3 regions of the Micromonospora sp. NPDC048986 genome follow, and region 3 is predicted to be linked to each of the others. Evidence: riboswitches for the same ligand, from Rfam matches in the RefSeq annotation. Region 3 holds a riboswitch; each other region holds the start of a gene.
What was found. Region 3 has a riboswitch for cyclic di-AMP ahead of AB0B94_RS18500 (hypothetical protein). Riboswitches for the same ligand answer to the same signal wherever they lie in the genome.

Region 1 (2,256 bases), on a different contig from region 3:
CCGCTCAAGGTACGGTGCCCAGGGCAACCACACGTCCCCTGTCGCTCCCATGCCGTGCAGCAGCAGCAGGACCGGCCCGCGGCCGGCGTGACCACCCGTCTTCTCCACCACGGCCGCAGTGTCCCACGGTTCACGGCCTGGTACGAGAGCCGTCGACGGCGGACCGCGCGCACAAACGCCGCGGGCGCCGGCCCCTTGTGGGGGACGGCGCCCGCGGCGGTCAGCGTGCCCTGGTCAGGCGGAGTAGCCCCGGCTGGTGATCCAGTTGGCCAGGTCGATCGTGGTGATCCAGTACGACGGGTCGGCCGGGTTCGCCGAGTCGGCGATCCGCACGGTGCGACCGTTGTCCTTGTAGCCCACGACGGCGATGTAGTGCCCGCCGCCGTAGGAGTGCCAGCCGCCGTCGGTGTCGGTGGCGTCCCCGACGACGTTGGCCACCACGCCGCGGCCGTCGGTGATGGCCTTCACCACATCGGCCTGGAGGCGGTCCATCTGGGCCGGGCTGGGCGCGCCGGGGAACATCCGGGTCCGGTACGGGGAGCCCTTCACCTCGGCGTTGAGCACCCGGGTGGTGTCCTCGGCCGAGTTGGTGCCCATCTCGGTGGTGCCCAGCTCGGCGCCGAGCCGCTCCTGGGTGCGGTCGATGCCGGCGGCGCTGAGCGCGTTGCGGGTGGCCGCCGGGCCGCAGTTGTAGTAGGTGTTCTGCGCCTCGTAGTCGTAGTCGAGCACCTTGGTCGCGGGCGGCTTCGGCGGCGTCGGCTTACGGGTCAGGTCCGGGTTGCTGCTGGCCTTGGCGGCGGGGGACGCGGCGCTGGTGGCCGGGGCGGCGGTGGTCGGGGCGGCGCTGGCCGAGGGGGACGCTTCCCGGGCCTCGCCGCGGGAGGCGGCGACGTCGCTGCGCATCTCGGCGACAGTGGTCGCGGTGCGCTGGCCGGCCGGGGCGTCGTCGGCAGTGGTGAGCAGGGCGCCGGTGGTGGTGGCGATCGCCAGGGCCGCGGCGGACGCGGCGACGATCTGGTACGGGCGCTCGGTGGCGAGGCGGCGGAGCTGACGCTTCAGGGTGTGCTTCACGGGGTCCTCCACGGATCGGGGGGCGAGCGGCACACCGGGCAGGACCGGTATCCGGGCAGGCGCCAGCGCGCGGACTCTGGTCCGCGGATGGTGAACCGCTCAGGGGAACGCCCGGCGCGGCCGGGCGGGGAAGGCGATGACCCGGGGGGTCAGCTCACCGTCACTGGACGAATGAGCGGGTGCATCGCCGCGCCGTGGAGGCGAGGGAACAACCGAGGGGTGGAAAGGTGCTGCACGAGGAGTTGACTCCTTCCGACACCGCCTACCGGGTTAGCTGACGGATTCGGGCGGGAAGATCGCCCTACCGCGGGACGTGGCTCGCGGATTCACCCCGGACTTACTGGTGGATCCCCGGTTCGTTGATCACGATTAAGCGGGTCGATGCGGCGTCGCCTCTTGCGATCGGTTACCGCATCGGACAGGACGACAGTACTGGCGGCTCCGCGCCCTGCCAAGCCAGGTTCACCTGCGTAAACCCCAATCGGCGCGACAATTTCTGCGCGTATTGCCGATGATGTGACTCGATGGGACAACCGGTTACGGCGACGCCTGCGGGCGACAACCGGACAGGCCGCAGAGAACGCGCCCACAATCGCGAGAACAATCCCGCCGATCGCGTCGGACGTCCTAATTCACGAGTGGGTGACCGGCCTCACATCACGGATTGGGCTCAACCCACCCGGGCCGGGCGCCACAGCGCCACGACGGCGGGACGCAGCGCCCCGGCCACAGTGCGGCGGGCGGGGACCACCGTCGGGCGGAGCCGGGCCGCCGCCGCGTACGCCTCCTCGGCGAGGGCACGAGCCGACTCGGCGGCCAGCTCCGCGTCGCGCCAGGCGGCCCGCTCGCTGTCGGCGGCCACCTGGTAGTCGGCCAGCCGCGCATCCCTGACCACCCGGCTGATCAGCACCTCCTGCTCGACCGGGTGTCGCCGGGGATCCCAGCAGCGCCGGTGCCCGAACACGTCGCCGAGCTGCGCCATGGTCAGGTCGCCCCGCCAGTACGCCGCCATCGCCGCCCGGTGCAGATAGCGTTCCCGGGCGGCGTACTCGGCGGGGGTGTGCGGGGTCTGCGGGGTGGGCAGCGCACCCGCGCCGGCGAAGCGACGCGCGGCGGTGTCCGCCTCGTCGTACCCGATCCAGGCCCGCTCCAACTGCTCCTGAGCGGTCAGCCAGGCGGCGCGTC
Region 2 (2,256 bases), on a different contig from region 3:
CGCAGCGAGTAGTGCCAGCTCACGTAGGTCGGATCCTGGACGAGTTGCAGGGTGGTGGCCCAACTCGCCTCGGTGTCGTGGATGACTATGTACTCGATCTTCTGCCGTGCGGGCCGGTCGGAGAGGTCGTGGTTGCCGTAGTCACCGTCGCCGAACGCCTCGTAGGGCGCCGGGATCCACTCACACGAGATGGTGCGCGGGCACTCCACCCCGTCCGGGCGGGCCAGGCGGCGCAGGCCCAGTCGGTCCAACCAGGAACGCTCGGGCCGCACCGCGCGGGCCGGCAGGCTGACCCGCTGGCCGTCGTCGGTCACCCGGGCTTCGCCCGCGCCGATGGTGGTGAAGACCTCGTCGGCGAAGGCCGCGGCGGCGTCGGCGCTGTCCGCGCCGGAGTAGCGGGCCACCGCGCCGTACCAGGCCGCCGGGTCGGTGTCCGCGCCGACCGGTGCGCCCAGATCCCTCTGGTACGCGCTCAGCAGCGCGGCCCCGCCCCGGATGTTGAGACCCGCGTCGGTGCGCAGTGCCTCGGGGGTGGCGCCGGTCAGCGTGGCGGCGGCGTCGACGGTCTGCAACGCGGCGGTGGACGGCGCGGGTGCCTCGACCGGTCGGGGCGCGGGCACCAGTGCGGGACGGGAGTCGTCGCCGCGCGGGTCCTCGGCACCGGCGTCGTGGTGGCCGCGCCCGGGGAGGGCGGCCACGTGCCGCGCGTCGGTCAGGTGCATCGGGCCGTAGCCGCCACTGGTGCTCGGTGTGCCGGCGTTGGTGTCCCAACGGGACTCCAGGTACGAGACGCCGAGCAGCACGACGGCCGGCACGCCGTACTCGCTGGCCGCTGCGGCGTACTGCTGCTGGCGGTCGGTGGTGGGCGCGGCTGCGGCCGGGCCGACGGAGAGTGGCACCGTGGTCGCGGCGGCTACCACAGTGGCGGCGAGCAGTGCGCGCCAGCCGGTCGACAGGGTTGGATGGTGCATCGAACCCCCTAGATTCTCGCGGAGTGAGGTCAGGTCACCATCGCGCCGTCCGGGAGGTCGCGTCAATACCTTTCCATCTATCGAAGCAGAGGGAAAGAATTCTTCACACACTGTCGGTGACCTCGTCCAATCGGTACGGAGTGTCACTGCCGCACGGGTTGCGGATTGGTAACAGGCGTCTCTACTCTGGTCATTCGTCGGGCCGACAGCAGCTCCGCCCAGCCCGGGCGGTAACGGACCGACACCGCCGAGTCGTTTCCGAGCGAACCGGGGACCCAGGTCCCTCGGGGTGAATCCGCAGCCACTGCGGTAGGGCGCCGACTTCCCGCCCGAACCCGTCAGCTAACCCGGTAGGCGGTCAGGAAGAAGGAGTACGAGACCCCGGTGGCACTCCATGCCCCGCGGCCGTCGTCCGAGCGGTCGGCGTCAGCCGGCCCGACGCCGATAGTGCCGCGCCCACGCTGGTCCCGCTTCACCACCGCTCTCGCCGCGCTGGCGGGCATCGCCGTCGTCCTGACCGGCAGTGCCACGGCGGCCCACGCCGACCCGTCCGTCGCCGAGATCGAGCGCCAGATCGACGCCGACTGGAACAAGCTCGAACCGATCATTGAACGGCACAACGCCACCCGCACCGACCTCGCCGCGAAGCGCAAGCAGGCAGACGCCCTGGCCGCCCGGATCACTCCGCTTGAGCGCCAGGTCGACGCCGCGATGGACAAGGTCAGTGCCCTTGCCGTACGCGCCTACAAGGGTGAGAACGTCTCGACCGTCAACGCGGTGCTGGGCAGCCGGTCGCCCAGCGAGGTGGTCGGCCAGCTCGAAATGCTCGACCGCTTCGCGCACAACCAGCAGAAGGACGTGCGCCAGGTGGCCGACCTGCGCGACCAGTTGGCCGCGCAGAAGGCCCCGCTGGACGAGATGGTGGCCCAGCTGACCCGCACCGAGGCTCAGCTGGCGGCGAAGAAGAAGCAGATCAACGAGGAGATCGACCGCCTGCAGAAGCTGCGCCTCAAGGTGTACGGCAACGGTGGCGGCGGTCCGCTGCGTCCGGCGCCCTGCCCGGGTAGCTACCCAGGCGGCGCCGCGGGCACCGCTGTCAAGTTCGCCTGCGCGCAGATCGGCAAGCCCTACGTCTGGGGTGCCGAGGGACCGAACTCGTACGACTGCTCCGGGCTGATGCTGGCCGCCTGGGCGAAGGCCGGCGTGTCACTGCCGCACAACGCCGCCGCGCAGAGCCGGGTCACCAAGAACGTCAGCAAGGGCGACCTGCGCCCCGGCGACCTGG
Region 3 (2,256 bases):
TACCTGGAGGTGCTCGGCGACCTGCTCGGCTCGCTCGGCGTCATCGGCGCGGCGCTGCTCATCACCGTCACCGACTGGTGGTGGGCCGACCCCCTGGTCGCGGTCGCCATCGGCGTGTTCATCCTGCCGCGCACCTGGCGGCTGGCCCGCGCCGCCATCCGCATCCTGGTGCAGGCCGCCCCGGAGCACCTCCAGGTGACGGCCGTGCACGACCGGCTCGCCGCCGTCCCCGGGGTCGTCGAGGTCCACGACCTGCACGTCTGGACGCTCACCTCGGGCATGGAGGTGGCCTCCGCCCACCTGACCATGGCACCCGGCGCGGAGGTCGGCGCGGTGCTCACCGCGGCGCGTACGGCCCTGCACGACGATTTCCGCATCGAGCACGCGACGTTGCAGATAGAGCCCGGCGCCGCCTCTGGAGCCTGTGGCTCCATCGAATGGTGACGGAGCCGTAATTTTCCGTGGTGACGCACGCACCGTCCGTCACATTGGCTGCACCGGCCCCACCGGCACCGGTAGGCTCGGTCCCGGCCTCCACCAGGCGGCGCCCTCCCGGCGCCGGTGGCGGTCGCCGCCTAATCGCCCAGCTGGGCGAACCGGGGAACCATGTTCCTGGGGTGCATCCGCGTCAGCGGTAGGGATCTTCCGTCCCGAACCCGTCAGCTAACCCGGTCGGCGGCTGACGGAAGGACATGCGCAGTGGCACCAGCACGACCACCCGCCGCCCGACTGGCGGCCCTGATCGTCGCGATGTTCGCCCTCGGCGTCGCGCTTCCGGCCGGCACCGCCTCGGCCGCTCCCCCGACCGGCCTACGGGCCGCCGCACCCGACTCCGACGAGGAGGGCGGCACCCCGGCGTTGCGCGCCCAACTCGAGGCGGCCAGCAAGGGCTACCTGGACGCGAAGCGCGCCCTGGACACCTCAGTGCAACGGCAGCAGCAGCTGGCCACCCAACTGAAGACCATCGAGGTCGAGATCGACCAGCGCAACGGCAAGGTCGGCGAGATCGCCGAAGTGGCCTACCGCACCGGCCGGCTCGGTGCGATGTCGGCGCTGCTCAACAGCAACACCCCCGAAGGCTTCATGGACCGGGCGGCCGCGCTGGACGCGGTGGCGGCCAACGAGGACCGGGTGCTGCGCGACCTGCTGAACAGCAAGGACAAGGCCAATCGCACCCGAGTCGCCCTGGACGGCGAGATCAACGAACAGCGCAAGCAGGTCGCGGTGATGGCCAAGCGCAAGGAGCAGGCCGAACGGGCCCTGACCGTGGCCACCACACCCAGACCGCAGACCACCGGCGACGCCGGCTCCAACCGGGGCACCTCCAACGCCAACGCGACGGCCGCGCCGCGCAACTCCGACGGCTCCTGGCCCTCCGAGTCGTGCAGCGTCAACGATCCCACCCCGGCCAGCGGCTGCATCACCCCCCGCACCCTGCACGCGCTCAACCAGGCCAAGGCCGCGGGGTTCACCCGGTACGTCTCGTGCCACCGCCCCAGCGGCTCCGGTGAACACCCGAAGGGCCGGGCCTGCGACTTCGCGGCGCAGAAGGGCGGCTTCGGCGGGAACGCCACCGGCGGCGACAAGACCTACGGCAACAACCTGGCCGCGTACTTCATCCGCAACGCGGACCGGCTCGCCGTGCTCTACGTGATCTGGTACCGGCAGATCTGGCTGCCCAGCAGCGGGTGGAAGTCGTACAGCGGGGCGCACGGGACCCCGTCGACCGACCACACCAACCACGTCCACCTGTCGGTCTACTAACCCAGCCGTCGTGATGCCTGTGAGTCATCGTGATGACTCACAGGCATCACGTGCGTCCGGGGGCCGGGCTACGTCGCCGGGCGTACCCCTGATGTCGTCGCTCGTCGGACGACCCGGCCGCGGTCCGCGGGCAGCATCGCGGTATGCCTCGGATCCGACCCACCACCCGCAAGGCGCTGCTCACCCTGCACCTCGTCACCTCGCTCGGCTGGCTCGGCGCCGACCTGGTGCTGCTCACCCTCGGCATCGCCGTGCAGCGGGGTGCCGACCCGGCGGTGGTCTATCCGGTCACGGCCCTGGTCGGCACGGTGCTGTTCGCGCCGCTGAGCGTCCTGGTCTGGCTGATCGGAGTCGCCAGCTCGCTGCTCACCCCGTGGGGCCTGCTGCGCCACCGCTGGGTGCTGGTCAAGCTCGTGCTCACCACCGTGATGGTCGGGCTGGTGCTGTTCCTGCTCACCCCGAACCTGCGCCACGCCGGAGCGGTCGGCGCCG

Region 1: it holds a riboswitch for cyclic di-AMP, as region 3 does, so the genes downstream of both, AB0B94_RS22940 (C39 family peptidase) here and AB0B94_RS18500 (hypothetical protein) in region 3, are expected to answer to the same signal.
Region 2: it holds a riboswitch for cyclic di-AMP, as region 3 does, so the genes downstream of both, AB0B94_RS03585 (NlpC/P60 family protein) here and AB0B94_RS18500 (hypothetical protein) in region 3, are expected to answer to the same signal.

The regions. Positions count from the first base shown of each region.
Region 1 is NZ_JBEZFJ010000011.1:210,757-213,012, reverse strand. It holds gene AB0B94_RS22945 (alpha/beta fold hydrolase) at 1-111, opposite strand, end outside; gene AB0B94_RS22940 (C39 family peptidase) at 235-1,083, opposite strand; cyclic di-AMP (ydaO/yuaA leader) riboswitch at 1,316-1,457, opposite strand; gene AB0B94_RS22935 (hypothetical protein) at 1,742-2,256, opposite strand, start outside.
Region 2 is NZ_JBEZFJ010000001.1:765,686-767,941, reverse strand. It holds gene AB0B94_RS03590 (peptidoglycan recognition family protein) at 1-971, opposite strand, end outside; cyclic di-AMP (ydaO/yuaA leader) riboswitch at 1,207-1,342, shown strand; gene AB0B94_RS03585 (NlpC/P60 family protein) at 1,356-2,256, shown strand, end outside.
Region 3 is NZ_JBEZFJ010000008.1:224,770-227,025, reverse strand. It holds gene AB0B94_RS18505 (cation diffusion facilitator family transporter) at 1-444, shown strand, start outside; cyclic di-AMP (ydaO/yuaA leader) riboswitch at 563-694, shown strand; gene AB0B94_RS18500 (hypothetical protein) at 751-1,764, shown strand; gene AB0B94_RS18495 (hypothetical protein) at 1,908-2,256, shown strand, end outside.